Regions from separate parts of the Amycolatopsis sp. WQ 127309 genome, predicted to be linked through region 1. Evidence: riboswitches for the same ligand, from Rfam matches in the RefSeq annotation. Region 1 holds a riboswitch; each other region holds the start of a gene.
What was found. Region 1 has a riboswitch for S-adenosylmethionine ahead of MUY22_RS06125 (methionine ABC transporter ATP-binding protein). Riboswitches for the same ligand answer to the same signal wherever they lie in the genome.
Positions count from the first base shown of each region.

Region 2: another riboswitch for S-adenosylmethionine. It lies ahead of thrC (threonine synthase); the one in region 1 lies ahead of MUY22_RS06125 (methionine ABC transporter ATP-binding protein).
Region 3: another riboswitch for S-adenosylmethionine. It lies ahead of MUY22_RS46435 (aminotransferase class V-fold PLP-dependent enzyme); the one in region 1 lies ahead of MUY22_RS06125 (methionine ABC transporter ATP-binding protein).

Region 1 is NZ_CP095481.1:1,418,943-1,428,974, reverse strand. It holds gene MUY22_RS06140 (TatD family hydrolase) at 1-468, shown strand, start outside; gene MUY22_RS06135 (resuscitation-promoting factor) at 755-2,185, shown strand; gene rsmA (16S rRNA (adenine(1518)-N(6)/adenine(1519)-N(6))-dimethyltransferase RsmA) at 2,573-3,412, shown strand; SAM riboswitch class I at 3,574-3,664, shown strand; gene MUY22_RS06125 (methionine ABC transporter ATP-binding protein) at 3,872-4,885, shown strand; gene MUY22_RS06120 (hypothetical protein) at 4,950-5,318, opposite strand; gene MUY22_RS06115 (TetR/AcrR family transcriptional regulator) at 5,518-6,060, shown strand; gene MUY22_RS06110 (4-(cytidine 5'-diphospho)-2-C-methyl-D-erythritol kinase) at 6,070-7,032, shown strand; gene MUY22_RS06105 (ASCH domain-containing protein) at 7,029-7,436, shown strand; gene MUY22_RS06100 (ABC-F family ATP-binding cassette domain-containing protein) at 7,441-9,207, shown strand; gene MUY22_RS06095 (fatty acyl-AMP ligase) at 9,355-10,032, shown strand, end outside.
Region 2 is NZ_CP095481.1:10,848,448-10,858,479, forward strand. It holds gene MUY22_RS48185 (PH domain-containing protein) at 8-526, shown strand; gene MUY22_RS48190 (Uma2 family endonuclease) at 506-1,075, opposite strand; gene lepA (translation elongation factor 4) at 1,208-3,049, opposite strand; gene MUY22_RS48200 (class I SAM-dependent methyltransferase) at 3,165-3,785, shown strand; gene MUY22_RS48205 (VOC family protein) at 3,782-4,156, opposite strand; gene MUY22_RS48210 (DMT family transporter) at 4,180-5,061, opposite strand; gene rpsT (30S ribosomal protein S20) at 5,413-5,673, shown strand; gene holA (DNA polymerase III subunit delta) at 5,725-6,705, opposite strand; SAM riboswitch class I at 6,842-6,975, shown strand; gene thrC (threonine synthase) at 6,988-8,253, shown strand; gene MUY22_RS48230 (ComEC/Rec2 family competence protein) at 8,316-10,032, opposite strand, start outside.
Region 3 is NZ_CP095481.1:10,510,623-10,520,654, reverse strand. It holds gene ileS (isoleucine--tRNA ligase) at 1-1,148, shown strand, start outside; gene MUY22_RS46455 (penicillin-binding transpeptidase domain-containing protein) at 1,281-2,909, shown strand; gene MUY22_RS46450 (helix-turn-helix transcriptional regulator) at 2,953-3,633, shown strand; gene MUY22_RS46445 (potassium/proton antiporter) at 3,731-5,209, shown strand; gene MUY22_RS46440 (M23 family metallopeptidase) at 6,032-6,682, shown strand; SAM riboswitch class IV at 6,776-6,890, shown strand; gene MUY22_RS46435 (aminotransferase class V-fold PLP-dependent enzyme) at 6,929-8,272, shown strand; gene MUY22_RS46430 (hypothetical protein) at 8,343-8,918, shown strand; gene MUY22_RS46425 (hypothetical protein) at 8,867-9,115, shown strand; gene lspA (signal peptidase II) at 9,191-9,808, shown strand; gene MUY22_RS46415 (RluA family pseudouridine synthase) at 9,805-10,032, shown strand, end outside.

The sequences.
Region 1 (10,032 bases):
GACGCCCAGCAGGACGCCTTCCGCTGGCACATCGACCTCGCGAAGCGGCTCGGCAAGCCGCTGATGATCCACGACCGCGAGGCCCACGAGGACGTATTGCGCATTCTGGTCGAAGAGGGTGCGCCGAATGCCGTAATCTTCCATTGTTTTTCCGGCGACGCGGAAATCGCGCGGCGCTGCATCGACGCCGGTTACGTGCTTTCGTTCGCCGGCACCGTGACGTTCAAGAACGCCAAGGGGCTCCACGACGCGGCGCGGCTCTGCCCGCCCGACGGTTACCTCGTCGAGACCGACGCGCCGTTTCTGACCCCCCACCCCTTCCGTGGACGGCCGAACGAGCCGTACGGCGCCGCTTACACCGTCCGTCACCTCGCGGCGCTCAGGGGCGAAGCTGTCCACGAGGTCGCCGAAGCCGTCCGGACCACGGCCGAGCGGATCTACCGACTCCCCAGTGTCACAACGGGTTGAACGCATTGCGACAACCGGGTTCCATGATCGCCCACTCGATGGAGTGACCCAGATCACGACACTCCGGGGGGTGTTTGCGCAACCCGGCGGGACCCGTTACTGTCCCGTGATCGTGCCGGTCGGTACTGCACCATGCAGTTGCCGGCTGTTACGCCCTCAGTCACGTCAGTGCACGTCGGGGAAGCGGAACCGGGTGGTACGACCGGGACCGTGACGATGGCGCCGGCTGCGGGCCCAGACGTAAAGATGCCGCCCCGAACGGTGTCTTGGGAAAGGGAACGACCCGGTGACAGGTAGCAGACAGGCTGGAGCACGCTCCGCCGCCGTCCTCGACCGCAATTACTTCGAGGACACCGCGTACGGCCAGCTCGACTTTTCTGACGACCCGAACATCACGCAGCAGGACATCCTCGCCGCGCTCGGCCCCGACGCCGACGCGATGATGGCGTCGATCGACGTCGACGTCGACGAGCTGATCCGCCTCATCAACGCCGAGACCACGTACCTCCCGCCGATCGTCATCCCGGATGGGATCGAGGCGGACCGGACCGCGTCCCCGCAGGCCAAGAAGGCCTTGATGGACGAGAGCATCCGGCAGACGTCCAAGGTCTGGAAGCGCCGCTTCCTCAAGGGCGCCGTCCTCGGCGTCATGATCAGCATCGCCGGCGGCGGCGCGGCCGCGCTGGCGATGAACAAGAGCGTCACCGTCGACGTCGACGGCCAGCAGACCACCGTGCACTCGTTCGGCGACACCGTCGGCGAGGTGCTGGAGGACGCGGGCCTGTCCGTCGGCGCGCACGACTCGCTCTCCCCGTCCCCGCAGGCCGAGGTCGGCGACGGCGGCGTCATCAAGCTCGAGCGCGGCCGCCAGCTGAAGCTGGTCGTGGACGGCGCCGAGCGCACCTCCTGGGTCCGCGCGACCCACCTGGGCGACGCCCTGTCCCAGCTCGGCATGCAGCAGGCCGAGCAGGCCGGCACGTGGATGTCGATGCCGAAGGACGGCGAACTGCCGCTCGAGGGCGCGACCGTCCAGATCAAGACGCTCAAGCACCTCACGCTCTTCGACGGTGCGAACGAGCCGAAGCAGGTCACGACGACTGCCGTCACGACGAAGGAGTTCCTGGGCGAGTACAAGCTCACCCTGGGCCCGGAGGACGCGGCCGAAGGCGGCCTGGACGTCAAGCTGACCGACGGCGCCGAGGTCCACATCAGCCGCACCGGCGTCTCGATGGTCAACCAGAAGGAGACCATCGACCCGCCCGAGCAGAAGGTCGACGACCCGGACCTCGACAAGGGCAAGACCCAGGTCGAGGATCCGGGTACGCCCGGCGAGAAGATGGTGACCTACAAGGTCACGCAGAAGAACGGCAAAGAGGTCTCGCGGCAGTCGATGTCGGAGCAGGTGATCACTCCGGCCAAGCCGAAGATCATCCACGTCGGCACCAAGAAGGCCGCGACCCCCGACATCGGCGACGGCTCCGCGTGGGACCGCATCGCGCAGTGCGAGTCGGGCGGCAACTGGGCCATCAACACCGGCAACGGTTACTACGGCGGCCTCCAGTTCGACAAGCAGACCTGGAACGCCTACGGCGGCTCCCAGTACGCGGCGCTGCCGAACCAGGCTTCGCGTGAAGAGCAGATCGCGGTGGCGGAGAAGGTCCGCGCCGGACGCGGCGGCAGCTACAGCGCCTGGCCGGTCTGCGGCAAGAAGGCCTGACTTCCTTTCCGAAACGGCCCCCGCCTAGCGGCGGGGGCCGTTTCGCGTGTCCGGATCACGCGAGATCCGCCTCCAATCACGCGAGTCACGGGTCTGATCACGCGAGTCACGGGTCTGATCACGTCGGTTCCGCCTGTGATCACGTGTGTCGACCGCTCAATCACGCGTGTCGGCCTGCTGATCACGCGAGTTGACTCTCCGATCACGTGAGCCGACCCTCTGGGGACGCGAGCCGACCGTCCGGGTACGTGGGTCGACCCGCTGGGTACGTGGGTCGACTGGCTGGGTAGGTGGGTCGACTGGCTGGGTACGTGGGTCGACCCGCTGGGTGTGGGACTCCGGGCGGGTGTGCAGAGGGGGCCGGGTTGTCCTGGGTAGGCTCGTCCGGTGGTTGAACTGTTGGGACCTGCCGAGATCCGCGGGCTGGCGGCCGAGCTGGACGTGCGGCCGACCAAGAAGCTCGGGCAGAACTTCGTGCACGATCCCAACACCGTGCGGCGGATCGTCGACCTCGCGCACCTCGGGCCGGACGACGTCGTCCTCGAGGTCGGGCCCGGGCTCGGGTCCCTGACGCTCGGGCTGCTCGCCGCCGGGGCGCGGGTCGTGGCCGTCGAGATCGATCGCAAGCTCGCCGAACGGCTGCCGAAGACCGTCGCCGAACGCGGGCCGGACGTCGCGGGCCGGCTGGACGTCCTCGAGGCCGACGCCATGCGCGTCTCGAACGCCGACCTGCCCGCCGCGCCCACCGCGCTCGTGGCCAACCTGCCCTACAACGTCGCCGTGCCGGTCGTGCTGCACCTGCTCGCCGAGGTGCCCTCCCTCAAGTCCGGCCTCGTGATGGTCCAGACCGAGGTCGCCGACCGGATGGCCGCGGGCCCGGGCAGCCGGATCTACGGCGTCCCGAGCGTCAAGCTCGCCTGGTACGGCCCGGCGCGCAAGGTCGCCGCGGTGCCACGCTCGGTGTTCTGGCCGGTACCCAACGTCGATTCCGCGCTCGTCGCGTTCGAGCGCGGGGAGACGCCGGCGTCCGAGGACCGGGATCGGCTGTTCGGTCTCGTGGACGCCGCGTTCTCACAACGCAGGAAGACCCTCCGCGCCGCGCTCGCCGGCTGGGCGGGGTCGGCCGAGCGGGCCGGCGAGCTGCTGGTGGCCGCCGGGATCGACCCGAAGACCCGCGGTGAGCAGCTGGACGTGCACGACTTCGCCCGGCTCGCCGCCGTCCGGTGACACGTCCTCAGTGGAACTGACGGTGCCCGCCGACGCCGGAGCGTGCGCGTCGCGGCGAAATAAGTCTTCCTGAGTGCTGTTCCCGCGATTCGGACACCTCCAGTCGTGTGATCTGGCCCAACAGGCTTGCTTTCGCTCCTCGGGATCGGTTTTACTCAGTACGTCCATCCCGAGCGACTGAGAGACCTGGCTCGCCGAAGTCGCAGCAACCACCCTCCGCAGGGCAGGTGCTACCGCCAGGACCGATGGAGGCCGTCCCGATGAAGAGGGTTGCTCGCCCGCTGCTGCTGACCAAACGCCGCGTTGTCGACGAGGGTCGCCGCTCCGTGACCGCATGTCGACGCTCCAACTGAGCTTGCTCGACCCGTCACACCTCTTCTTCATGCACCGTCCATAGAGGACGGACACTCGCTTGCGGCCGGACGCGCTTCTCTGCGCGCCCCGTTTTCTGGAGCCTTCGTGATCACCGTCGAAAACCTGTCCAAGTCCTTTGCCCTCAACGGAAATCCGGTCGTCGCGCTGCGCGATGTGAGCGTCGACGTCCAGGCCGGCTCACTGTTCGGCGTGGTCGGCCCGGCCGGTTCCGGCAAGTCCGTCCTCGCCCGGTGCATCGCGCTGCAGGAGCGGCCGGACCGCGGTGTCGTCCGGCTCGACGGCCTCAACACCGGCACCCTCGACGGCCGCCGGCTCCGCGAGATCCGCCGCCAGCTCGGCGTCGTCGGCACCAAGCCGGAGCTGATCGCCGAGCGCACCATCGCCGGCAACATCGCGTCCCCGCTGGAGCAGCTGGGCGTCGACGGCCCGCAGCGCCGCAGCAAGGTCGGCTCGCTGCTCGACCTCGTCGGCCTGACCCCGCGCGCCGCGCAGCGTCCCGGCGAGCTCACCGAGGGGCAGCTCCGCCGCGTCGCCGTCGCGAAGGCGCTGGCCGCGGCCCCCGCTGTGCTGCTCGCCGACGACCCGACCGCCGGGATCGACCCGGAGGAGGCCGGCGCGGTGCTCACCGTGCTCGACCGGGCCCGCGCCGAACTGGGCGTCACCATCGTGATCACGACGCCGGACGCGAGCGTCGTCCGCCGGGTGTGCGACGACGTCGCAGTGCTCGAAGACGGCACCGTCGTCGAGCGTGGCTCCGTGCTCGACCTGATCTCGAACCCGGTCAGCCGCACCGCGCAGGCGCTGCTGCCCGCCATCGAGACCACCCGCTCGCAGTCCTCGCGCTACGACCGCTCGGTCGACGTCGTGCTGGTCGGCTTCGCTTCGGTCGGCGCGCTGCTGCCCGAGGCCGCGGGCCGCTTCGACGTCGAGTTCGCCACCATCGGCGGCGGCCTGACCCGGATCGGCGACACCCCGGTCGGCCGGTTCCGCCTCGGCGTCCGCGGCGAGCGGGCCGACGCGGCGCTGGCGTGGGTCGCCGAGCGCGGCGGCCACGTCACCCACACCGCGCGCGGCCCCCAGGGCGTCGCCGCGGCCTGACCCCGAACGTCCGTGAAGGCCTCCTTACCGGCTCTTATGGCCGGTAAGGAGGCCTTCACGGCTTTCAGCGGGTGCCGCGTGGGAGCAGCAGGAGCGCGGTGAGGGCGGCCGCGCCGACCAGGGCCGCCGCCCAGGCCGCGGCTGTTGTGTAGCCGTGGACGATCGCTGTCGACGTCGTGAGACCGGCCGCCGCCCAGGCCATCGTGTTCAGCGTCGCCGTCCCCAGTGACGCGCCGACCTGCTGCGACGTCGTCACGAACGCCGATGCCGCACCCGCGTCCCGCGCGCCGACGTCGCGGGTCGCGACGTTCAGCACCACCGGCATGCACAGCCCGGCGCCGAGGCCCAGCAGCAGCTGCATCGGCAGGATCACCGCGGCGTACGACGAATCCGGCGTCGACCGGGTGTCCAGCAGCAACCCGCCCGCCAGCACGAAGAGCCCGCCCGCCAGCAGCGGCCGCGGCCCGAAGCGGGCCGGTGTCGGACATGCCGAGCGCGCGCTGCGCCGAGGGCAGCGCGAAGTTCACGACGGTCGTGTCGAGTAGGCTTTGGATGCATTGCTTGACGGCCGACTAGCAATGCCGAAGGTAAGTCATCGCTAGTCGGCCGTCAAGCAAGTTGAGGAGTGAGGCATGGCCGGGCGGCGCACCGACACGCGCGAACGCATCCAGCGCGTCGCGCTCGAACTGTTCGCCGAGCAGGGCTACGAGGGCAGCTCGCTGCGGGAGATCGCCGAGCGGCTGGACGTCACGAAAGCCGCGCTGTACTACCACTTCCGCACGAAGGAGGACATCGTCTCGAGCCTCCTCGAAGACTGGGGGACCGCGCTCGACGACCTCCTGGCGCGCGAAACGGGCCCGGCCGAGCTGCTCACCGCGTACGCCGGGCTGGTCGAGACCCGGTTCGGCCCGGTGATGGGCCTGGTCCAGCGCAACACGTCCGCGTTGAAGGCGATCGCGGCCGGCGCGGGCCTGGCGGATCGGATGCTGCGGCTGCACGAGCGGCTCCGCGGCGGTTCGGCCGACCCCGAGTCCGATCTGCGGGCCCGGCTCGCGCTCGTGGCCGTCCAGCTCAACAGCGCCGAGGGTGGCCCGGGCACGCCGCCGGACGTCGCGCTCGCCGTCGCGCTCGACGTCCTTTCTCCTGACGGGAAGCCGGCCGGTGCGGGCACGTAGGCTGGTCGGGTGCTCGCTGTAGTCCCGCCCCCAGTCACCGTCCGGGTCCCGGCCAAGGTCAACCTGCACCTGGCGGTCGACGACCTGCGCGAGGACGGTTACCACGAGCTGGTGACCGTGTTCCAGGCCTTGTCGCTGACCGACGAGGTGACCGTCGCGGTCACCGACGACCCGGGCCTGGAGATCTACGGCGAGGGTGAGGGTTCGGTACCCACCGACGCCACGAACCTGGCCTGGCGCGCCGTCGAAGCGCTGGCCGCGCACGTCGGCCGCACCGAAGAGCCGAAGATCCGCGTGGTGCTGCGCAAGGGCATCCCGGTCGCCGGCGGCATGGCGGGCGGCAGCGCCGACGCGGCGGCGACGCTCGTCGGGCTCGCCTCCCTCTGGAACCTCGAGATCACGCGCGACGAACTGGCCGGGATCGCCGCCGGCCTGGGCAGCGACGTCCCGTTCGCGCTCTACGGCGGCACGGCGCTGGGCACCGGCCGCGGCGAGCAGCTGGTCCCGGTGCTGTCGCGGCACACGTTCCACTGGGTGCTGGCCTTCGACCAGCGCGGCCTGTCGACGCCGAAGGTGTTCGGCGAGCTGGACCGGCTGCGCGCGGAGGGCAACCCGCCGCGGATCGGCTCGCACACGCCGGTCGCCGAGGCGCTGGCCTCGGGCGACCCGCGTCAGCTGGCTCTCCTGCTGGGCAACGACCTCCAGGCGGCGGCGGTCTCGCTGCGCCCGGGCCTGCGCCGCACGCTGCGGGCCGGCGTCAACGCGGGCGCGCTCGCGGGCACGGTCTCCGGCTCCGGCCCGACGTGCGCGTTCCTCTGTGAAGACGCGCAGGCGGCGGTCGAGGTCGCGGCCGAGCTGTCGGGCGCGGGGGTGTGCCGCACGGTCCGCGTGGCCCACGGCCCGGTGCCCGGAGCGCGCGTGGTCGGCGGGGACGACGCACCGCGTCCGTCGCCGCCGCGGGTGCACGCGTGAAGCGCGCCGAGTTCGCGTTCCCGGGGCCGTTGCGGGACAAGCTCGTCGGGGCGATCCTCGACGGCACGAAGACGACGACGTCCGCGTTGTTCGCGGGCTACGAAGCCGACGGCGAGGCGCCGCCCGTGGCGGGCGAGCGCGAACTGGTCGTCGACTCCGCCGGCAAGGGCGTCGCGATCATCGAGATCCGCGAAGTGCGGATCGTCCGACTGTCCGAAGTGGACCTCGCGCACGCGGTCGGTGAAGGTGAGGGTTTCACCACCGTCGCCGAGTGGCGCGCGGACCACGCCTCCTTCTGGCACACGGCCGAAGTGCGCGCCGAGCTGGGAGATCCCGAATTCACCGTGGACGACACGACGCTGGTCGTGGCGACCCGGTTCACGATCGTGGAAAGGATCGGCTGAGCGCATGGCCAACCTGGTCAACCTGGAGGCGGTGAGCAAGTCCTACGGGGTGAAGCCACTGCTGGACGGCGTCTCGCTGGGCGTCGCGGCCGGGCAGCGCATCGGCGTCGTCGGTCTCAACGGCGGCGGCAAGACCACGCTCCTCGAAGTCCTTTCCGGACTCGCCGCGCCGGATTCCGGGCGGGTGAGCCACGTCGGCGGCCTGCGGATGGCCGTCGTCACCCAGCGCACCGAGCTGCCGGACGGCAGCAGCGTCGGCGAGGTCGTGCTCGAACGCTACGGCGCCGAGCACGAATGGGCCGCCGACGCGCGCGTCCGGTCCATTGTGGACGGATTGGGCATCACCGCGATCGGGCTCGAAACGCCCACCGCGAACCTCTCCGGCGGTGAGCGGCGCCGGGTTTCGCTGGCCGCCGCGCTGACCGGCGAGCTCGACCTCGTCGTGCTCGACGAGCCGACCAACCACCTGGACGTCGAAGGTGTCCAGTGGCTCGCCGACCACCTGCTGACCCGGCGCATCGCGGTCGTGGTCGTCACGCACGACCGGTGGTTCCTGGACACCGTCGCGAGCGTGACCTGGGAGGTGGCCAACGGCCGCGTCGAGAGCTACGAAGGCGGTTACGCGGACTGGATCTTCGCGCGCGCCGAGCGGGCGCGGCTGGCCGCGACGGCCGAGGAGAAGCGGCAGAACCTGGCGCGCAAGGAACTGGCGTGGCTGCGCCGCGGCCCGCAGGCGCGCTCGTCGAAGCCGCGCTACCGCATCGACGCCGCCGAGGCGCTGATCGCGGACGTCCCGCCGCCGCGCGACTCCGTCGAGCTGATGGCGTTCGCGAAGCGGCGGCTCGGTAAGACCGTGCTGGAGCTGGAAGACACGACGTACGCGGTGGGCGAGCGGACGCTGCTCGACCACGTCACCTGGCGGGTCGGCCCCGGCGACCGGATCGGCCTGGTCGGCATCAACGGCTCGGGCAAGACGTCGCTGCTCAAGCTGCTCGGCGGCGACGTCGAGGGCTCGACCGGGCGCCGGATCGAGGGCAAGACCGTCGCGCTCGCGCACCTGCGCCAGGAGCTCGACGACCTGCCCGCCGACCTGCGGGTGCTGCAGGCGATCGAGCAGGTCGCCGGGCGCGTGGTGTTCGGCAAGCAGGAGATGACGGCGTCGCAGCTCGGCGAGAAGCTCGGCTTCCCGCAGGCCCGCCAGTGGACGCCGGTCGGCGATCTGTCCGGCGGCGAGCGGCGCCGGCTGCAGCTGTGCCGGCTGCTGATGGCCGAGCCGAACGTCCTGCTCCTCGACGAGCCGACGAACGACCTGGACATCGACACCCTGCAGCAGCTGGAAGACCTCCTCGACGGCTGGCCGGGCACGATGATCGTGGTTTCGCACGACCGCTACCTGGTCGAACGCGTCTGCGACACGATCGTCGCCCTCTTCGGCGACGGCCGCATCACCCACCTGCCGGGCGGCATCGAGGAGTACCTGAACCGCCGGGCGCTCGCCAAGGAACCGGCGGGCGCGACGGCCCCGACGGCGGCGAAGGCCGAGGCCAAGAAGTCGGCGGCGGACCTCCGCGCGGCGCAGAAGGACCTGGGCCGCCTGGAGCGCAAGCTGGACCAGCTGCATTCGAAGGAGGGGAAGCTCCACACGGCCCTGCTCGAGGCGGCGACGGACCCGGCGAAGCTGATGGAGCTGAACGCCCAGCTGAAGGGCGTCAAGGGCGAGATCGAGGACGTCGAAGCGCGCTGGCTGGAGACGTCCGAGCTGCTGGAGTGACCGGCGCCGTACGTTGAAAGCCGTGAAGGCCTCCTTCCCGGCTCTTACGGCCGGGAAGGAGGCCTTCACGGCTTTGCGCGCAGGTGCCTCGGGCCGGTTTCCGCGTTGGTCGGCGGGTGTTGACGCCCAGACAGTAATCTGACGCGCATGAGCAGGTTCGTGGACACGCTCGTCGCCACCGCGGCGGGGCGAGGTCAGCAGCGTGGCATGGTTACCGGGGAGCCGAAGGAGCCGGTCCGGCGGACCTGGGGTGAGGTGCACGAACGGGCCCGGCGGATCGCCGGTGGCCTGGTCGCCTCGGGGTTCGAGCGGGGCGGGGCCGTCGCGGTGCTGGCCGCGGCGCCGGTGCTGATCGCGCCCACCGTGCAGGCCGTGTGGCTCGCCGGGGGCAGCGTCACCATGCTGCACCAGCCGACCCCGCGGACCGACCTCGCCGAGTGGGCCGAGGACACCGTGCGCATCCTGGGGATGATCGGGTCGGACCTGGTGCTGCTGGGCGAGCCGTTCGACCAGCTGGCGCCGGTGCTGGAGCAGAAAGGCATCGGCTTCAAGCTCATCAACGAGCTGGCCGACGCCGAGCCGCTCGCCGAGGTCGTCGTCACCGATGAGGGCGAGACCGCGCTGCTGCAGCTGACCAGCGGGTCGACCGCCGACCCGAAGGCCGTGCGGATCACCTACGGCAACCTGTACTCCAACGTCAAGGCCATGGTCGACCGCGCGGAGTTCGACTTCGACACCGACGTGATGGTGTCCTGGCTGCCGACCTTCCACGACATGGGGATGGTCGGGTTCCTGACCGTGCCGATGACGTTCGGCGTCGAGCTG
Region 2 (10,032 bases), 1.7 Mb from region 1:
TTCCGCCATGAGCGAATGGCAGCGCATCTCACCTCCCGAGGCGCACCGGCATCTCGCGAAGCGCAACGCCGTTGTCCTCGGCGCGATCGGGCTCGCCCTGACCGGGGTGTCGATCTCCCTCGGTCACGTGCCTCAGGCCATCTTCCTCCTCGTGTTCATCGCCGTCGCCGGTGTCGTGATGGCGTTGAGCGCCCTCTCCGGGATCCAGGCCGGTCCGCGCGGCCTTCGCCTCCGGCGGTTGCTGACCGTCCGTGAGCTGCCGTGGTCCGAGGTCGCCGACATCACGACCGCGCCCGCGCAGCACCTCGGCGCCGACACGTCCTACACCGCGCTCTGGATCGTCACCGCCGACGACGAGCGGATCCAGACCCAGGTGGTGCGCTACGACCACCCGCAGCAAGGCGAGCGGGTGAGCACCCGGCGCTGGCTCAAGCTCGGGCCGGCCGAGTTCACCGGCGTGGTCCAAGCGCTGCGCGACGTGCGCCAGGCCCAGGAACAGCCGGGCTCAGCCGAGCCGGCCCAGTAGCTCCCGCGGCACGATCCGCACCGGGAACGGCCGCTCGGCCTCGAAGACCTCGTCGCCCGCGGCCTTGGCCACCTGCTGGTAGTTGCCGTCCACGTCCAGCTCGAACACCGTCAACGCGGGCTCGGCCGGATCGATCACCCAGAAACCGGCGGTACCGAGCCGCTCGTAGATAGCTTTCTTGAGGTTCCAGTCGTAGATCGCCGTGCTGGGCGACAGCACCTCGACGGCCAGCACCGGGGATGCCGGGAGATCCTTCTCGGTGAAGTCCTCGTCCCGGCCGACCAGGACGTCCGGCTGCAGTTCGATCTTGTCGCCCGAGTGCACCGCGAACGGTGCTCCGACGACGTAGAACTCAGCTGGACACACGGACTCGAGCACACCGTAGAGCCGATACCCGATTGTCTGATGTCTGAGACCAGGCGCGGGACTCACGATGAGCACCCCGTCGATGAGCTCGTATCTTCGCCCGTTATCCGGCATCCCCTCGAGGTCCTGCACCGTCAGGGGGCCCGAATCGGCGGGATGCTCGATGTCTGCCATGACCGTCATGGTGCGCTCCTTTCGCTCTTCGCACCAGAGCACACCAGAGAGCACCGACAAAAACGATGTCGAACACGAGTTCGGCGCCTGCATTCACACGGAAGCGTGAATACAGGCGCCGGTGTCACATCAGCGGAACACTTACTTCTTGTTCTTGCCGGAGTCCTCAGTGGACAGTGCGGCGACGAAAGCCTCTTGCGGGACCTCGACCCGGCCGACGGTCTTCATCCGCTTCTTGCCTTCCTTCTGCTTTTCCAGCAGCTTGCGCTTACGCGAGATGTCACCGCCGTAGCACTTGGCCAGAACGTCCTTGCGGATCGCGCGAATCGTTTCGCGCGCGATGATCCGGGCGCCGATGGCCGCCTGGATGGGGACCTCGAAGTTCTGCCGCGGGATCAGCTCGCGCAGCCGGTTCACCATGCGGTTGCCGTAGTTGTAGGCGTCGTCCTTGTGCACGATCGCGGAGAACGCGTCCACACCCTCGCCCTGCAGCAGGATGTCCACCTTGACCAGGTCCGCCGCCTGCGTGCCGGCCTCTTCGTAGTCCAGCGACGCGTAGCCGCGCGTACGCGACTTCAGCGTGTCGAAGAAGTCGAAGATGATCTCGCCCAGCGGCATGTTGTACCGCAGCTCGACCCGGTCCTCGGACAGGTAGTCCATGCCGAGCAGCTGACCGCGCTTGTTCTGGCACAGCTCCATGATCGTGCCGATGAACTCCGACGGCGCCAGGACGCTGACCTTGCTGACCGGCTCCAGCACCTTGTCGATCTTGCTGCCGGTCGGCCAGTCCGACGGGTTGGTGACGTGGATTTCCTTGCCGTCGTCGAGCACCACGTCGTAGACGACGTTCGGTGCCGTGGAGATCAGGTCGAGGCCGAACTCGCGCTCGAGCCGGTCACGCGTGATCTCCAGGTGCAGCAGGCCGAGGAAGCCGCAGCGGAAGCCGAAGCCCAGCGCCACCGACGTCTCCGGCTCGTAGTCGAGCGCGGCGTCGTTCAGCTGGAGCTTGTCGAGGGCCTCGCGCAGCTCGGGGTAGTCCGAACCGTCCACCGGATACAGTCCGGAGTAGACCATCGGCTTCGGCTCGCGGTACCCGGCCAGCGCGTCCTTGGCGCCGTGGCGTTCGGACGTCACGGTGTCGCCGACCTTGGACTGGCGGACGTCCTTCACGCCGGTGATCAGGTAGCCGACCTCGCCGACGCCGAGTCCCTTGCTGGCCTTGGGTTCCGGCGAGATGATGCCGACTTCCAGCAGCTCGTGGGTGGCGCCGGTGGACATCATCTTGATGCGCTCGCGCGGGGTGATCTTGCCGTCGACCACCCGGATGTAGGTGACGACGCCGCGGTAGGTGTCGTACACCGAGTCGAAGATCATCGCGCGGGCCGGCGCGTCCGCGTCGCCCTGCGGTGCCGGGACCGACTTCACGACCTCGTCGAGCAGCGCGCCGACGCCGATGCCGGTCTTGGCCGAGACCCGCAGCACGTCGTCGGGCTCGCAGCCGATGATGTGGGCCAGCTCACCCGCGTACTTGTCGGGGTCGGCCGAGGGCAGATCGATCTTGTTGAGCACCGGGATGATCTGGAGGTTGTTCTCCAGCGCGAGGTAGAGGTTGGCCAGGGTCTGGGCCTCGATCCCCTGCGCGGCGTCGACCAGCAGCACCGCGCCTTCGCACGCCTCCAGCGCCCGGGAGACCTCGTAGGTGAAGTCGACGTGGCCCGGGGTGTCGATCATGTGCAGGACGTGGTCCTGCCCGTCGACCTGCCAGGGCAGCCGGACGTTCTGGGCCTTGATCGTGATCCCGCGCTCGCGCTCGATGTCCATCCGGTCGAGGTACTGCGCGCGCATGGCCCGCTCTTCCACGACGCCGGTGAGCTGCAGCATGCGGTCGGCCAGGGTGGACTTGCCGTGGTCGATGTGCGCGATGATGCAGAAGTTCCGGATGAGCTCCGGAGGCGTGAAGGTCGTGTCGGCGAACGTCGTCACTCGAATGAGTCCTCGGAAAGTCGGGGATGGCCACCTCTATGTTCCCATGGCGCTCCGGGTGCGAGTGGGGGTCATCCCCGATGCGAGCCCACGTGATCCGTGGTGCCCTCGAAGTATGAGCACATCGCACCAGCCCGCACCACCTCCCCAGCCTGATCCGGACGGCCTCGCCCGGGTTCTCGACCGTGTCTTCGGTCACCCTTCGGGCCTGCTCGGCCGCCTCGGCGGCCGGCTCATGGCCCGGGGCAACTCCGCCACCGAGCACCGCGTCGTCGACCTGGCGAAGCTCGAGCCGGACGAGACCGTCCTGGTCGTCGGTCCCGGCCCCGGCGTCGGCCTCGACGCCGCCGCACGGCTGGCCGGGCGCACGATCGGCGTCGACCCCTCCCCCGCGATGCTGGCCCTGTGCCACGAGCGCTGCGGCGACCGGGCCGAGCTCCGGGAGGGGTCGGCGGCGCACACCGGCGAGCCCGGCGAGTCCGTCGACGTCGTGCTCACCGTGAACAACGTCATGCTCTGGGACGACCGCGCGGCCGGCTTCGCCGAGCTGTTCCGCGTCCTGCGCCCGGGTGGCCGGCTGCTGCTGTCCGCGCACGAGAAGTGGCTGCCCGTGAGCAGGCACGTGCTGGCCGACGAAGCCGCCGAAGCGGGCTTCGCCGACCTGCAGACGTGGACCTGGGAACCGCCCGGCTTCACCGCGCTCGCCGCGCAGCTGCGGGCCGTCAAGCCCGCCTAGCGGGTGTCCGTGCGGATCGGGTGTCCTTCCGGCACCTCGACCAGCACGATGCGCGTGCCGTCCGGATCGGCGATCCAGGCCTCGTCCAGGCCCCAGGGCTCGCGCTGGGCGTCCCGCACCGGCGTCAGGCCCTTGGCCTTCAGCTCGGTCAGCTCGCCGGCCAGGTCGCGGACCTGCACCCAGAGCACCAGGTCGGGCGACGCGCCCGCCTCGCCCGAGCCGGACACCTCCAGGGAGCCGTGCCCCAGGAAGAACACGGTGCCACCGGGGAACTCACGCTCCACGGCCAGGCCGAGGGTGTCGCGGTAGAACGCGGTCGACGCCTCGGCGTCGCGCGGGCGGATCAGCAGCCTGCTCTTCAGGACTTCCATCCGACCATCCCTACCGGAGGTCCTCAGGCCGCCGCAATCGCGACGATGCCGGACAGCACGATCACGGACCCGGCGAGCCGCCGCACGGCGTCGCGCTCGCCCAGCACCAGCCACGCGGCGAGACCGCCCAGCACGATGCTCAGCTCCCGGGCGGGCGCCACCAGGCTGACCGGCGCCATCGTCAGGGCGAACAGCACGAGGATGTAGGCGACGGGCGACAGCAGGCCGACGATCAGCACCTCGCGCCGCTGCTCTCGCCAGAGCCGCGTCACCTCGGACCGGCCCGCCCGCGCGCTCGGCAGGAGCATGGCGCTCTGGATGAGCGTGCCGAGGCCGAGGTACACGATCGGCGGCATGCCGATGCCGGTCACCGAGTGCGCGTCCCAGAGCGTGTAGCCGGCGATGACGGCCCCGGTCAGGACGCCGTAGAAGATCCCGGCGCGCCGGGCCTTGGCCGCGGCCGGGTCGTCAGCGGCGGCGCCCCGGCGGCCGGTGCTGATCACGAGCACCCCGGTGATCACCAGGAACGCGCCGAGCAGGCCGAGCCAGCCCGGCCGTTCGCCGAGGACGAGGACGGCGGCCAGCACCGACAGCAGCGGCCCGGTGCCGCGCGCGACGGGGTAGACGACGGAGAGGTCGCCGACGCGGTAGCCGCGCTGCAGGACGATGCCGTAGGCGACGTGCAGCACCGACGTGCCCGCCGCGGCCAGCAGCCAGCTCCACTGTGGACGTTGCGGCTCGACGGCCACCAGCACGACCGTCACCGGCAGCAGGGCGACGGCGGAAACCGTGTAGTAGAGCCAGACGAACTGGGTGCCGCCGGAGCGGACCCGCTTGGCGGCGAGGTTCCACGCGGCGTGCACGACGGCCGCCACGACGACCAAGGACAGTGCGGTGGTGTTCACAGGGACCCCTTACGGGTTTCGCGCGCGCGAAACCCGGGTCCTCCAGGCTTTTGCCCCGTCAGATGAACGGCGGGCCTTCCGGACCCGCCGATGGTGCCGCTCGGACCAGACCCACCGGATCCTGGTTGTCCTGCTGGCTGGGGCGGACCGGTGACGGAACCCTAGGCACTGCCGCCGCCCACCGTACTCCCGGTGATCCACGCCCGGCCGGACGCGCTCGCGGCGGGCCGGGGCCGGGCTGTTAAAGTTGCTGCTCGTTGCCGTGCGGCATTCCGTCATGGAGGAAACCCGCTTCAGCGGGGCCACACCAGCGCGGCGGCGAATCTCACCGAGTGAAAGCAGGAGCGCCTCATGGCCAACATCAAGTCGCAGATCAAGCGCATCACCACGAACGAGAAGGCGCGTCAGCGCAACCAGGCGATCCGGTCCTCGGTGAAGACCGCGATCCGCAAGGTCCGCGAAGCCGCTGACTCCGGTGACAAGGCCAAGGCCGTCGAGCTGCAGCGCGACGCCGCCCAGAAGCTGGACAAGGCCGTCTCGAAGGGCGTCATCCACGCCAACCAGGCCGCCAACAAGAAGTCGGCGCTCGCGAAGCGCGTCAACTCGCTCTGAGCTAACTGATCTCTGGAGAAGCCCCGGCCCCGGCCGGGGCTTTCTTCATGTTCAGCGGTCGCCTTTGGCCGCCGCGACCTGCAGGACCGCGCGTTCCAGCGCGTAACCCGGGTCCGCCGCGACACCCTTGACCTCGGCGTTCAGCCGGGCGACCACCCGCATCGCCGTGGCGAGGCCGTCCTGGTTCCAGCCGCGGGACTGGCCCTGGGCCTTGCGGACCTTCCACGGCGGCATGCCCAGCTCCCCGGCCAGCTGGTTCGGGTTGCCGCGGCCCGCGCCGGAGACGCGGGCGATCGTGCGGACCGCGTCGGCCAGTGCGTCGGCGACCAGGACGTACGGGACGCCGAGCTGCATCGCCCAGCGCAGCGACTCCAGCGCGGCCGCGCGGTCGCCGCTCACCGCCTTCTCCGCCACCGCGAACCCGGTCACGTCGGCGCGGCCGCGGTGGTAGCGGTGGACCGCGTCCGCGTCGACCACGCCGCCGGCGTCCGCGACGAGCTGCATCGCGGCCGAGGACAGTTCCCGCAGGTCGGAGCCCACGGCGTCGATGAGCGCCGCGACCCCGGCCGGGTCGATCTTGCCGCCCGCCCGGCGCACCTCGTGGCGCACGAACTGCTCCCGCTCGGCGGGCTTGGTCAGCTTCGGGCACTCCGTCACCTCGGCGCCGGCCTTCTTCAGCACCGCCGGGAGCGTCTTGCCCGCCTTGCTGCGCCCGCCGCCGGTGTGCACGACGACGAGCACGATCCCGGCCGCCGGGTCCTTCAGGTACGACGTCACGGCGTCGGCCAGCTCCTGCGAGATGTCCTGCGCCGACTCGAGGACGATCACCCGGCCTTCGCTGAACAGCGACGGGCTGACGAGTTCGGCCAGCTCGGGAGCTGTGAGATCGGACACCCGGGCCCGCGTCAGCTCGGCCGTCGCGTCGATCGCGCGGGACGCGGCCAGCGTCTCGCGGACGGCCCGCTCGATCAGCAGTTCTTCCTCACCCAGGACCAGGTGGAGCGGGGCCGGGGCGGTGGCTTGCGCGGTCACCCGGGAATCTTCTCACTTGCTGCTTCGTGCGCCCGCTCCGGTGATGTCGAGCGGCCACCATGGCACGGCCCGAGTGCCATGTCGTACGGTGTCCTGGAGGCGGCGCGCTTTCTCGCGCGCTCCGACAACTGAATACCGCTCATCCAGAGGGGCAGAGGGAACGGCCCGACGAAGCCCCGGCAACCGGCGTACAGCCTGTCATCCCGCGATCGCGGGATAGCTGACGACCACGGTGCCAATTCCGGCCCGCTTCGGCGGGGCAGATGAGGAAGGAACCTCGCGATGACCGCAACCCTCGGCACGACCTCCACCACCAAGACCCCGGATCTCGGACCGGCCGTCGAACTGGTGTCGAAGGAAGAGGGCCACCGGCAGCCGCTCGCCCCCGAGTTCGTCTCCGCCGAAGACTTCTCGCCGCTCGAGGTCGCCTACGACTTCGGCCGCGTCCGCCGTGAAGACATCGAGGCCGGCCCCAAGAACATCTGGCGCTACAAGAAGCTCCTCCCAGTTCCGTCCAACATCGAAGAGATCCCGAACACCGAGCCCGGCTCGACGCGGCTGATCCGCGCCGACCGCCTGGCCAAGGAGCTCGGCCTCAAGCGCCTGTGGGTCAAGGACGACACCGGCAACCCGACGCACTCCTTCAAGGACCGCGTGGTCGCCGTCGCGCTCGCCGCGGCCCGCGAGTTCGGCTTCGAGGTGCTCGCCTGTCCCTCGACCGGCAACCTGGCCAACGCCGTCGCCGCCGCGGCGGCGCGCGCGGGCTGGAAGTCGGTCGTGCTGATCCCCAAGTCCCTCGAGCGCGCCAAGATCCTCACCACCGCGGTGTACGACGGCGACCTGATCGCCGTCGACGGCAACTACGACGACGTCAACCGGCTCGCCACCGAGCTGGCCGGTGAGCACCCGAGCTGGGCCTTCGTGAACGTCAACGTCCGCCCGTACTACTCCGAGGGCTCGAAGACACTCGCCTTCGAGGTCGCCGAGCAGCTCGGCTGGCGGATCCCGCCGCAGATCGTCGTGCCGATCGCCTCCGGTTCACAGCTCACCAAGGTGGACAAGGGTTTCCGCGAACTGGGCCAGCTCGGCCTCGTGGACGCCAGCCCGTACAAGGTGTTCGGCGCCCAGGCCACCGGCTGCTCGCCGGTCTCGGCCGCGTTCCGCGCCGGCCAGGACGTCGTCCAGCCGGTGAAGCCGGACACCATCGCCCGCTCGCTGGCGATCGGCAACCCGGCCGACGGCCCGTACGTGCTCGACATCGTCAACCGCACCGGCGGCTCGATCGAAGACGTCACCGACGAAGAGGTCGTCGAAGGCATCCGGCTGCTGGCCCGCACCGAGGGCATCTTCACCGAGACGGCCGGCGGGGTCACCGTCGCCACGGCGAAGAAGCTCATCGAGACGGGCAAGCTGGACCCGGACGCCGAGACCGTCCTCCTCATCACCGGCGACGGCCTCAAGACCCTCGACGCCATCGAGAACCACGTCGGCCCCAAGGCGACCGTGCCGGCTTCGGCCGCGGCCGTGAACAAGGCCCTCGGCTACTGACGTCTCCCCGCCGGGGCGAGCCACGCCCGCCCCGGCGGGAACGCGTTGCCGGGCAACGGAAGTCAGCGGTGGGGCGGGCCGCGCGGTTCGCCTCGGCGGGCTATCGCCGGGCCTGACGGGTCCGGGACCACAGCGGTGTCGCCGTCGACGTCGGTCCGGGTCACCAAGGCACCCAGCGCCGTCAAGGTGTCCACTGTGGACTTGCTCGGGTGGCCGTAGGTGTTGCCCGCGCCGACGCTGATGAGCGCCGCGCGCGGCGCCACCGCGGCGAGGAAGGCCGGCAGCGAGTACCGCGAACCGTGGTGGGGCACCTTGAGCACCTCCGCTTTCAGGTCTCCGACGTCGGCCAGCAGGTCCGACTGGGCCGCCAGTTCGACGTCTCCCGTCATCAGCACCCGGCCGGCGGCCGTTTCCGCCCGCAGGACGACCGAGCTGTTGTTGATCGTCGTGCCGTCCTGCCGGCCGGCCGGCCGCGACGGCACGTACCGCGGCCCGAGCACGTCGAGCGCCAGCCCGGGCAGGTCGACCCGCTCGCCCGGGCTCAGCTCCACCAGCGGCACGCCGCGGCGGGACGCCTCCGCAGCGACCTGCCGCCACGCCCACTCCGGCGTCCGCCCCGGCCCGACGGCGATCCCGCCGACCGACCAGCCGTCGAAGACCGACGCGAGCCCGCCGATGTGGTCGGCGTGCAGGTGGCTCAGCACCAGCAACGGGATCCGGTCGACCGACAGCCGGTGCAGGCACTCGTCGACCGGCCCCGGCTCGGGCCCGGTGTCCACCACCACGGCCCGCCCCGGCTCGGCCGTCGCCAGCACGACCGCGTCACCCTGGCCGACGTCGCACTCGACCATCGCCCAGTTCCGCGGCGGCCACGCGGGCGCGAGCACCCGCACCGGCACGAACACCAGCAAAGCGCCGACGATCAGCACCGCCAGGAGCAGCCGGACCCGCCGGTACCGCGCGGCGAACACGAGCACCGCGAGGACGGCCGCCGCGAGCAATGCGCCCGCCCAGCCGCCGGGCCAGGGAACGACCGCGCCCGGGGCTCGCGCGCCGTGCCGCGCCACGAAGATCAGCCACTCGGCCTCCGGGCCGGCCAGGTGCACCAGGAACGCCCCGCCGCCCGGCCACCACGGCCCGACGACCGTCGCCAGCACCCCGAGCACCGTCGCCGGGGCGACGACGGGCGCGGCGAGGACGTTGGTCACCACCGACACCAGGCTCACCGTGCCCGCCATCCCGGCCAGCACCGGCGCCGTCACCACGAAGGCGGCGAGCGGGATCGCCAGCCCTTCGGCGAAGCCCGGTGGGACGCCGCGGCGGACCAGTACACCCGCCCAGCGCGGAGCCAGCAGGACGAGCCCGGCGGTGGCGAAGACCGACAACGCGAACCCGAAGTCCGTGGCCATCGCCGGATCCGCCACGACCAGCACGCACACCGCGAAGGCCAGCGCGGGCAGCGCCGAGCCCCGCCGTCCCAGTGCCAGGGCCAGCAACGCGACCGCCGCCATGACCCCGGCGCGCAGCACACTCGGTTCGGGACCGACCAGGACCAGGAACCCGGCCAGGCACAGGCCCGCCGCCACGGCCGACAACCGCGGGCCCAGCCGAAGCACTCGCAGCAGGAGCAGGACCGCGCCGCACGCCACGGCGAGGTTTCCGCCGCTCACCGCTGTCAGGTGAGCAAGCCCCGCGGTGACGAACTCCTGCTCGATCCGAGGGGACAACCCGCTCGTGTCGCCCAGGACCAGGCCCGGCAGCAGTCCCGCGGGTTCCTCC
Region 3 (10,032 bases), 2.0 Mb from region 1:
ACGCCGTCCGCCAGGCCGTGCTGCCGCTGTGGAACTCGTACTACTTCCTCGCGCTGTACGCGAACGCCGAGGGCGTGGAAGGCAAGTGGCGCACCGATTCCCCGCACGTCCTCGACCGGTACGTGCTGGCGAAGACGCACGAGCTGGTCACCGACGTCGAGTCCGCGATGGACCACTACGACGTCGCGGGCGCGTGCCAGACCGTCCGGGACTTCCTGGAGACCCTGACCAACTGGTACGTCCGGCGCTCCCGCGATCGCTTCTGGGCGGGCGATCAGGACGCGATCGACACGCTGCACACGGTCCTGGAGGTGACGTCGCGGGTCGCGGCGCCGCTGCTGCCGCTGACCACCGAGGTGGTCTGGCGCGGGCTCACCGGCGGCCGCTCGGTGCACCTGAGCGACTGGCCGAACGCGCTCGACCTGCCCGCGGACGCGGCGCTGGTGACGGCGATGGACCGGGTCCGGCAGGTGGCGTCGTCGGCGCTGTCGCTGCGCAAGAGCAACAAGCTGCGCGTGCGGCTGCCGCTGTCGTCGCTGGTCGTGGCGGCCGACGACGCCGAGTCGCTGGGCGCCTTCGCCGACATCCTGCGCGACGAGGTGAACGTCAAGGCGGTCGAGCTGACCGCCGACGTCGCCGCGCACGGCGGGTTCGAGGTCGCGGTGAACGCGCGCGCCGCCGGGCCGCGGCTGGGCAAGGACGTCCAGACGGTGATCAAGGCGGTCAAGGCGGGGGACTGGTCGCTGCAGGGCGGCAAGGTCGTCGCGGCCGGGATCGAGCTGCAGGAAGGCGAGTTCGACCGGCGGCTGGTCGCCAAGGGCGGCGGCGCGGCGGCCGAGCTGCCCGGCGGCTCGGGGCTGGTGCTGATCGACACCGAGGTGACGCCGGACCTGGCGGCCGAAGGCCTGGTCCGCGACCTGGTCCGGGTCGTGCAGCAGGCCCGCCGAGACGCCGGCCTCGACGTCGCCGACCGGATCGCGCTCGGAATTGACGCGCCCGACGACGTCGTCGAAGCGGCTACGCGGCACGAGAAGTTCCTCGCCTCGGAGACGCTGGCGACGTCGGTGACCCACGGCCCGGTGGCCGAGGGCTTCGCCGGGACGGTCGGTGACGGCACGAAGGTGACCGTCTCGGTCGCCAAGGCCTGAGGCGGCGACCGGCCCGGAACCGATCACGAATCGGTTTCGGGCCGGTCGCTTTCTCACCCGAAAGGGCCGGGAATCGGCAAGCTGGGCCCTTGTGCGCGCGGGAGGCGCGCACGGGGGAGGGGTACGCGAGAAATGAGTCCTGGCAGAAAACGCGGCATTCTCATCGGCGGCGCGCTGGCGGTGGTCGCGGTCGTGGTGGCGGCGTTCTTCCTGTTGAACAGCGGGAGTGCGCCCGAAGCGGCCGCCGGCCCGGGTGAGACGGCCGTCGAAAGCCCCGGCGCGCTCGACCCGAACTCGGCGATCACCGAGTACCTGCAGGATTTCGCCGAGAACAACCCAGACGCCGCGGCCCGGCTGACCGACGACAACACGGCGGCGGCGGTGGCGCTGCGGGACGCGCGCAACACGCTCCAGCCGTCGGCGCTGTCCGCGAAGCTGACCGTGCTGCAGCCGACCCCGGCCGGGGCGAAGCAGACGAGCGGGACCTACCACCTGGCCTGGACGCTGAAGGATCGTCAGGTCTGGTCCTACGACGTGCCGTTCACGCTGGCCCAGGCCGGCGGCAAGTGGCTCGTGCACTGGGCGCCGGCGCTGCTGCACCCGAAGCTCGAAGCGGGCCAGCGGCTGGCGATCAGCACGGCCGTCCAGGACAGCACCGCCGTCGCCGACCGCGACGGCAAGCCGCTGATCATCAGCGGGGCCGGCGGCCTGCGCCCGGCCGACGGCAACCCGGCGCCGCTGCTGCGGTCCGCGTTGCTCGGCCAGGCCACGGCCGCGGCGGGCACCGGGTTCGCGGTCGTCCGCACCGACACCGGCGGCAAGAACCTGGAGACGCTCTTCGGGAAGGCGTCGGACGAGGGCGCGAAGCCGCTGACGTCGAGCTTGAGCGTGGGCGCGCAGCAGTCCGCGCAAGCCGCGGTCGACGGCTACTCCGGATCCGCGATGCTCGTCGCGCTCGACTCAGGCTCGGGCGACATCCTCGCCGTCGCGCAGAACGCGGCCGCCGGCCTCTCGCCGAAGGCCCTGAACGGGCTGTACGAGCCGGGGTCGTCGTTCAAGATCGCCACTTCGGTCGCGGCGATCCAGCAGAGCGGCCTCAACGCGGCCTCGCCGGTCGACTGCCCCGGCGTCGCGACGATCGGCACGCGCACGGTCAAGAACGAGGGCTTCGAGCTGGGCGCGACGAACCTGCAGACGGCGTTCGCGCGCTCCTGCAACACCACGTTCGGTCAGCTCGCGCTGAACCTGCCCGCGGACGGGCTCGTGAAAGCGGCGAACGAGCTGGGCCTCAACGCCGACTACGAGATCCCGGGCCTCAAGACCGAGCTCGGCAAGGTCGAGCCCGCGGCGAGCAAGGACGAGCAGGTCGAGGACGGGTTCGGCCAGGGCCGGATCCAGGCCAGCGCGCTCGGCGGCGCGATGATGGCCGCGACGGTCGCGAGCGGCAAGGCGATCACCCCGAAGCTGTGGCACGACCTCGACACCGTCGTCGTCAAGGGGTACTCGCCGCCGCCCGCGTCCGTGCTGGGCGAGGTCCGGAAGATGATGCGCGCGGTCGTCACCAGCGGCACCGGCAAGGCGGCGGCGGGCGCCGGGAGCGTGTTCGGCAAGACCGGCACCGCCCAGTTCGGCGACGGGCAGCAGGCCACCGGCTGGTTCGTCGGCTACCGCGGGAACGTCGCCTTCGCCGTCGTCCTGGAGAACTCGAACGACTCGGGACCGGCCGTCCAGCTGGCCGCGAAGTTCCTCAAGGGCGTCTGACGCTTCGGCGGCCACCGAAGCCGGCGGGTCGTACCGTGGGGACATGGAGACGATCGCGCTGGCGGAGGTGGCCGCGGTGCTCGCCGACCCGAGCCGCGCCACCATGTGCCTCGTCCTGCTGGACGGGCGGGCGTGGACGGTCGGCGAGCTGGCCAAGGCGGCCGGGATCGCGCTGTCGACGGCGAGTGAGCACGTCACTCGGCTGGTCGGCGCCGGGTTCGTCGCCCGCGTGAAGCAGGGGCGGGCCAGTTACGTCCGGATCGCCGACCCGCGCGTCGCCGAGCTGATCGAGCACCTGGCCCAGCACGCCGAGCACCGGCCGGTGACCGGGCTCAGGTCGTCGGTGCGGGTGCGGCGGCTCGGGTTCGCGCGCACCTGCTACGACCACCTGGCCGGGCAGGTCGGCGTCGCGCTGCGTGACGGCATGCTCGCCGCCGGGCTGGTCAGCACCGACGCCGGGCTGACGCTGACCGGCCGCGGCCAGGAGGTGCTCGCCGAGCTGGGCGTGCCGGTGCCGGACGGGCGGCGCGCCCTGCTGCGCGACTGTCTGGATTGGACGGAGCGCCGCGATCACCTCGCCGGGTCGCTGCCCGCGGCGTTGCTCGGCAAGGCCGTCGACGCCGGCTGGGTCGCCGCCGAAGGCCATCGCGCGGTGAAGGTGCTGCCCGCGGCTGAGAAACCGTTCGCCGCGCTCGGCGTCGATCTGGCGTTGCTCCGGCCTTAACACACCGGTTGTCCGACTCGTCCCAGTGGTACACGAAGGAGTTAACCCGGCCGCTTCACTATTCTGAGGGCCCCACAGCACTCGGGAGGGAGGCGGCATGGACCAGCTTCCCGTGCTGCTCGGCGTCGGCGGTGTCGTCCTGCTCGCCTCCGTGCTCGCCGTGCGCGTCTCGATCCGGCTCGGCCTGCCCTCGCTGCTGCTCTACCTCGGCATCGGCGTCGTACTGGGGGAAGCCGGTTTCGGCATCCGCTTCGACAACCCCGGCCTGACCCAGTCGCTCGGCCTCGCCGCGCTCGTCATGATCCTCGCCGAAGGCGGGCTGACGACCCGGTGGTCGGCGGTGAAACCCTCGCTGGGCATCGGAATCGTACTGTCCACAGTGGCCGTCGTGGTCAGCATCGCGGTCACCGGCGCGGCCCTGCACTGGCTGCTGGGCCTCGACTGGCGGCTCGCGCTGCTGTGGGGCGCGGTGCTCTCGTCGACCGACGCTGCGGCGGTCTTCTCGGTGCTGCGCACGGCCGGGATCGGCAAGCGCCTGGTGGGCGCGCTGGAGCTGGAGTCCGGCATCAACGACGCGCCGGCCTACATCGCCGTCGTGGTGCTGGCCGAGGGCACCACTGTGGACTGGACGCTGCCGTTCCTGGCGGTCTACGAACTGGCGGCGGGCCTGGCGATCGGGCTGGCGTTCGGCTGGCTCGGCGGCATCGCGCTGCGGCGCGCCGCGCTCCCGGCGACCGGTCTGTACCCGCTGGCCACGGTCGCGGTGTGCGTCGTGGCGTACTCGTCCGGGCAGCTGCTGCACGCGTCGGGCCTGCTCGCCACGTACGTCGCGGCGCTGGTCCTGGGCAACTCGCGGCTACCGCACCGCTCGGACACGCTGTCGTTCGCCGAAGGCCTGGGCTGGCTGGCGCAGATCGGGCTGTTCGTGCTGCTCGGGCTGTTCGCGTCGCCGAGCCGGCTGCTCGAGACGCTGGTGCCGGGCCTGGTCGCGGGCGCCGTCGTGCTGCTGCTGGCCCGGCCGATCTCGGTGGTGCTCTCGATGCTGCCGTTCCGGCTGCCGTGGCGGGAACAGGCGTTCCTGTCGTGGGCCGGCCTGCGCGGCGCGGTGCCGATCGTGCTGGCGATGATCCCGCTGTCGGAAGGCCTGCCGGGTGCCCAGCGCCTGGTCGACGCGGTGTTCGTGCTGGTCATCGTCCTGACGCTGCTCCAGGGCGCGACCCTCGGCCCGCTCGCGCGCTGGCTGGGCCTGTCGAAGAAGTCCGAGGCGTACGAGATCGACGTCGACTCCGCGCCCCTGGACGAGCTGGGCGCCGAGCTGCTGCAGGTCCGCATCCAGCCGGGCTCGAAGCTGCACGGCGTCTACCTCTCGGAGCTGCGCTTGCCGGTGGGCGCGACGGTGAGCCTGGTCGTGCGCGCGGGCTCGGGCTTCACGCCGCAGAAGACGAGCCGCCTGCAGGAGCACGACCAGCTCCTGGTGGTCACGACGGCCACGGCCCGCGACGACGCCGAGCGCCGGCTGCGCGCGGTCGACCGCGCCGGCCGCCTGGCCCGCTGGCGCGGCGAGTCCGGTATCTGACGCGGTTCGCGGTTTGCCGGCTGGCGTCCGCTCTGTCTCGCAGCGGTGTCGCCCGCTGGGTCGGCTGGTGGTCGGGGTCGGGCCGCTGGGTTGCCTGCGGGTCGTGGCTGATCGGATGCGCGGTCTCGCCGGTGTGTCGCCGCGTCGGCTTGCTTGAGGTGAGCGGGGGCTGATCGCAGGTTGCCTGCTTGGGCCACCGTGCCGTCCGCTGGGCTTGCTTGAGGCGAGTGGGGTCGATCGGCGGGTGGCCCGCTTGGTCGCCATGCCGCCTGCGTCGGCTTTGCGGTGAGCGGGGCCGATCGCGGGTTGCCCGCTTGGTCATCGCGCCGTCCGCTGGGCTCGTTGGCGCGGCGAATCGGGCCGCTGGTCGCTCGCGGGTTGGGCGGAACCGTGTCCACTCGGCTCGGCCTCGCCGCCGGGCCGTCCGCGTCGGCTCGCTTGCTGCTAGCGCGGCGTCGATCGCGGGTTGCCCACCTAGCCACCGTGCCGTCTGCTGCGCTCGGCGGTCGCGAGCCCGGCCGGGCGCGAGTTGTCCACATCCACTTCAGTTGTCCACAGATTTCCGGCACTCACGTTTTTGCAGGTCAGTGGCGGTAGACTGGACAGGGGACGCCCCCCAGGGAGTGGTGGGGGCTGCGTTCGGGCCGGGCGGTTGTCCGGTGCCTGTCCGCTCTTCGCGTCGACCTGGTGATCTTCTCCCGCGAGGGTGAGTGATCCTCACAAAAACCTCACCTGATCTTCCCCGCGTTCCCTCTTTTGGCTTACTCTGCGCTCCATTCATTACCTCGAATGGGTGAACGTAGAGCCAGAGGAGTACGCCGGGTGACGAAGCGATACGTGTGTGGGGCCGGGCTGGTCGCGGGGATCGTCCTGGGTGTGGGGCTCGCCGCCGCTCCGGGGGCGGCTGCCGAGGTGGGGCCCTTTCCGGTGCTGGCGCTGCCGTTCAAGGCCGGCCAGCAGGTGTACTCCGCCGGCATCCACTCCGACGACGGCAGCACCGGCGTGGAGAACGCCCTCGACCTCAGCCCGGCCGACAAGACCGTGCGGGCGCCGCTGGCCGGGACCGTGCACCTGCAGCACTGCGCGGGCGGCGACTGGGTGACCATCGACCACGCCGGCGGGTGGCGCACCGGGTACTACCACATGGAAGGCATCAAGGTCACCGACGGTGAGCAGGTCGAGGCCGGCGACGTGCTCGGCTCGACCGGCAACGCCCTGCCGTGTGGTGGCAGCAGCACCGGGGCCCACGTGCACTTCACACTGTGGACGCTGCCGGACGCCGCCGACTGGGACGGTCTCGCCTACAGCCAGGTCTCGACGACCGTCGCGGCGGCGCACGGCGAGCCGATCGACGGGAAGACGTTGGGCGGCTGGCTGTTCACGGCGGGCGCGGACCAGTACACCGGCACCGCCACGCACCTCTCGGACCACGCCGTGACGCAGCTCCCGGGCCGTTTCCGCGCGAAGCCCTGACGCTTCTCCATTCCTGCTCGACTTGTGGTCGGTGTCTCAGAATGTGCTGTGGGGGCTGGTCGTCACGCCGATTCTCGGTTACCTTTTGAATCAGGTCATGAGTGCCAGCGTCAAGCCCCGGCTTGCTGGCCGGCAACCCTCCTACCGCGGTGGGGTGCCCCGGGTGAAGACCGGGCCGGTCGCGCCGTGCGACCGGCAAGCGCGGGCCCCTCGCCGGGGCCCCCCGGAACGCCGAGGAGGCTAACGATGACTCTCGCCATCGACCGCACCAGCACACAGACCCAGGAAACCCTTGCGTCGCAAGGTATTCCCACGGTCGCTGGTGCCTCGCTGCGAGTTCCGCTCGTCACCGGCGGAGACATCGGCTACGCCAATCTCGACCACGCGGCCAGCGCGCCCTGTCTCGACGCCGTCCGCGTGGCCGTCGACGAGTTCCTGCCCTGGTACGCCAGCGTCCACCGCGGCGCGGGCTTCGCCTCGCAGGTCTCCACCAAGCTCTACGAGCGCACCCGCGCCACGCTGCGCAGCTTCGTCGGCGCGCGCCGGACCGACACGGTCGTGTTCACCCGCAACACCACCGACTCCTTCAACCTGCTCGCCCGCAGCCTCCCGCCGCGCACCGCGGTGATCGTGTTCGACACCGAGCACCACGCCGCGCTGCTGCCGTGGCAGGGGCCGAACGTCCGGCGCCTGCCGACCCCGCGCACCCGGCTCGCTGCAGTGTCCGCTGTGGACGAAGCCCTCGCGGAATCCCCGCAGGGGCCGCGTTTGGTGGTCCTCACCGGAGCGTCCAATGTGACCGGTGAGCTGCTTCCGGTGGCGGAGATCGCCGCGGTGGCCCGCCGGCACGGCGCCCGCATCGCCCTCGACGCCGCCCAGCTCGCGCCGCACCGCAGGATCGCGATGCAGGACCTGGACGTCGACTACGTCGCCCTCTCCGGCCACAAGCTGTACGCGCCCTTCGGCGCGGGCGCGCTGATCGGCCGCGCCGACTGGCTGCGCGCCGCCCGCCCGTACCTCGCCGGCGGCGGGGCGACCAAGCTCGTCACCGAGGACGCCGTCGTCTGGAACACCGGCCCGGAGCGGCACGAAGCCGGTTCGCCCAACACCGTCGGCGTGTACGCGCTCGGCGTCGCCTGCGAAACCCTGAGCCGGAACTGGGCCGCCGTCGAAGCGCACGAGCAGGCCCTGCTCGTCCGGCTGCGCAAGGGCCTCGAGGGCATCCCGGGCTGCTCCGAGCTGCGGTTGTTCGACGCGCCGGTCGACCGCGTCGGCACGGTCAGCTTCGTCGTCGCCGGTTTCGACCCCGGCTGGCTCGCGGCGGTTCTCTCGGCGGAGTACGGCATCGGCGTCCGCGACGGCGCCTTCTGCGCCCACATCGCGGCCAAGCGCCTGATCGGCGTCACGGGCGGTGAAGGGCAGCAGGCGGTGCGCGTCAGCCTCGGCCTGGGCAGCACCGAGGAGCACGTGGATCGCGTGCTGCTGGCGCTGCGCCAGATCGTCGCCCGCGGCGCGCGCTGGGGGTACACGAAGGCGGGCGGCCGCTGGGCCCCGGTCGGCGACCCGCGGGAGCTGCCGCCGTTCTGCTGAGCGTTAGCCTGGGCCGATGGGGCGGCAGTGGATTCCGTTGGCGTTGCCGGGTTTAGCGGAACTGGTCCTGGTGACGGCCGAACTGTTCCACCGGTCGGCCGTCACCGCGGAACTGACGGCGCGGTTGCCGCCGGCGACCGCCGGCTACGTGGGCCTGTTCGGCTTGACGATCGACGGTTACGGCACCGAAGCGCGGTTCCTCAGCCTCGATGACACCGTCGTGGCCTACACCGGCGGCGCCGGCCCGGCGTGGCAGTACGCGCTCATCGCGGCGTTCCTCGCCATCGTGGTCTCCTACGCCGTTGCGGGCGGGCTGCGCGCGAGGGCGGTGGTGACGTCGATCGCCGCCGTCGTGCTCGCCGTCCCGGTGCTGGACCTGCTGCTGTTCAGCCAGTTCGGTCTCGACGCGGCCACCCGCGGCCCCCTCCTGGCGACGCTCGGGCTCGCGCTGGTCGCCTGGTACGAACGCAGTCCGCTGGTGCTCGCGGTGGCCGTGGCCGCCGGCGCGGTGGCCGTGGTGATCGCGGACCTGCCGGGGGCGCTGCTCTCCGCGACCGTGCTCGTGGCCGGGGCGTTCGCCGCTCTCGTGCCCCGATGGGGGAGGGACGGCGTCTCTGGTTCCCGCCGGGGTTCGCCCAGCTCGTGATGGCGGTCGTCACGCTGGTGACGGCGGCGTACGAGCGCAGCTGGTTCCTGGTGGCCGTCGCCTTGGTGTTCGCGCTGGTCAGCCTGGTGTTCTCGACGCCGGTGACCGGGGCGCCGAGCGCGGCGGGGGTGCTGTTCGCCGCCGCGTTCGCGGTCCTCCTGCGGCGTCCCCGCGACACTGCCGCCGGGGCACCCTGACCAGGCGTGGACAATGGACCGGTGAGCACCGAGTCCAGCGCTGGAGAACCCGACACCGACGCCGCCGCCGAGGCGGTGCCCGAGCCCGTCCAGGAGACGCCGGAAACCCCGGCGGCGACGGCGGCGACGCTGCCGAAGCGCCGGGTGGGCTGGGTGTTCGCCGTCGCGGTGGTGCTCTGGGCGATCGACCTGATCACGAAGAACCTGGTCACCGCCAACCTGGAAGGCAAGGAGCCGGTCCGGATCCTCGGCGGCCTGATCTACCTGCAGGTGATCCGCAACCCGGGTGCCGCGTTCTCGATGGCCACCGGCATGACGTGGGTGCTGGCGCTGGTCGCGCTCGCCGTCGTCATCGCGATCATCTGGATCTCGCGGCGGCTGCGCTCGATCGGCTGGGCGATCGGCCTCGGCCTGGTGCTGGCCGGCGCGCTGGGCAACCTCACCGACCGGATCTTCCGCGCGCCCGGCGGGCTGCAGGGCCACGTCGTCGACTTCATCTCGGCGTTCGCCCCGAACGGCAAGGGCTTCGCGATCTTCAACATCGCCGACTCGGCGATCTGCGTCGGCGGCGCGCTGATCGTGCTGCTGTCCCTGCTGGGCAAGGACTACGACGGCACGTCGACCAAGGACAAGGCCAAGGACAAGAAGCAGGCCGAACCGGCCGCGGAAACCCAGCAGGAGGACCAGGCGTGAGCTCGCGGATGCTCCCGGTGCCCGACGGGCTCGACGGGATGCGGGTCGACGCCGGCCTCGCCAAGATGCTCGGGCTGTCCCGCACGGTCGTCGCCGAGCTGGCCGAGTCCGGCGACGTGCTGCTCGACGGCCACCCGGCGGGCAAGTCTGACCGGCTCGCCGCGGGCGGGCTGCTGGAGGTCACGCTGCCCGAGCCGGCAAACCCGGTGGAGGTCGTCGCCGCG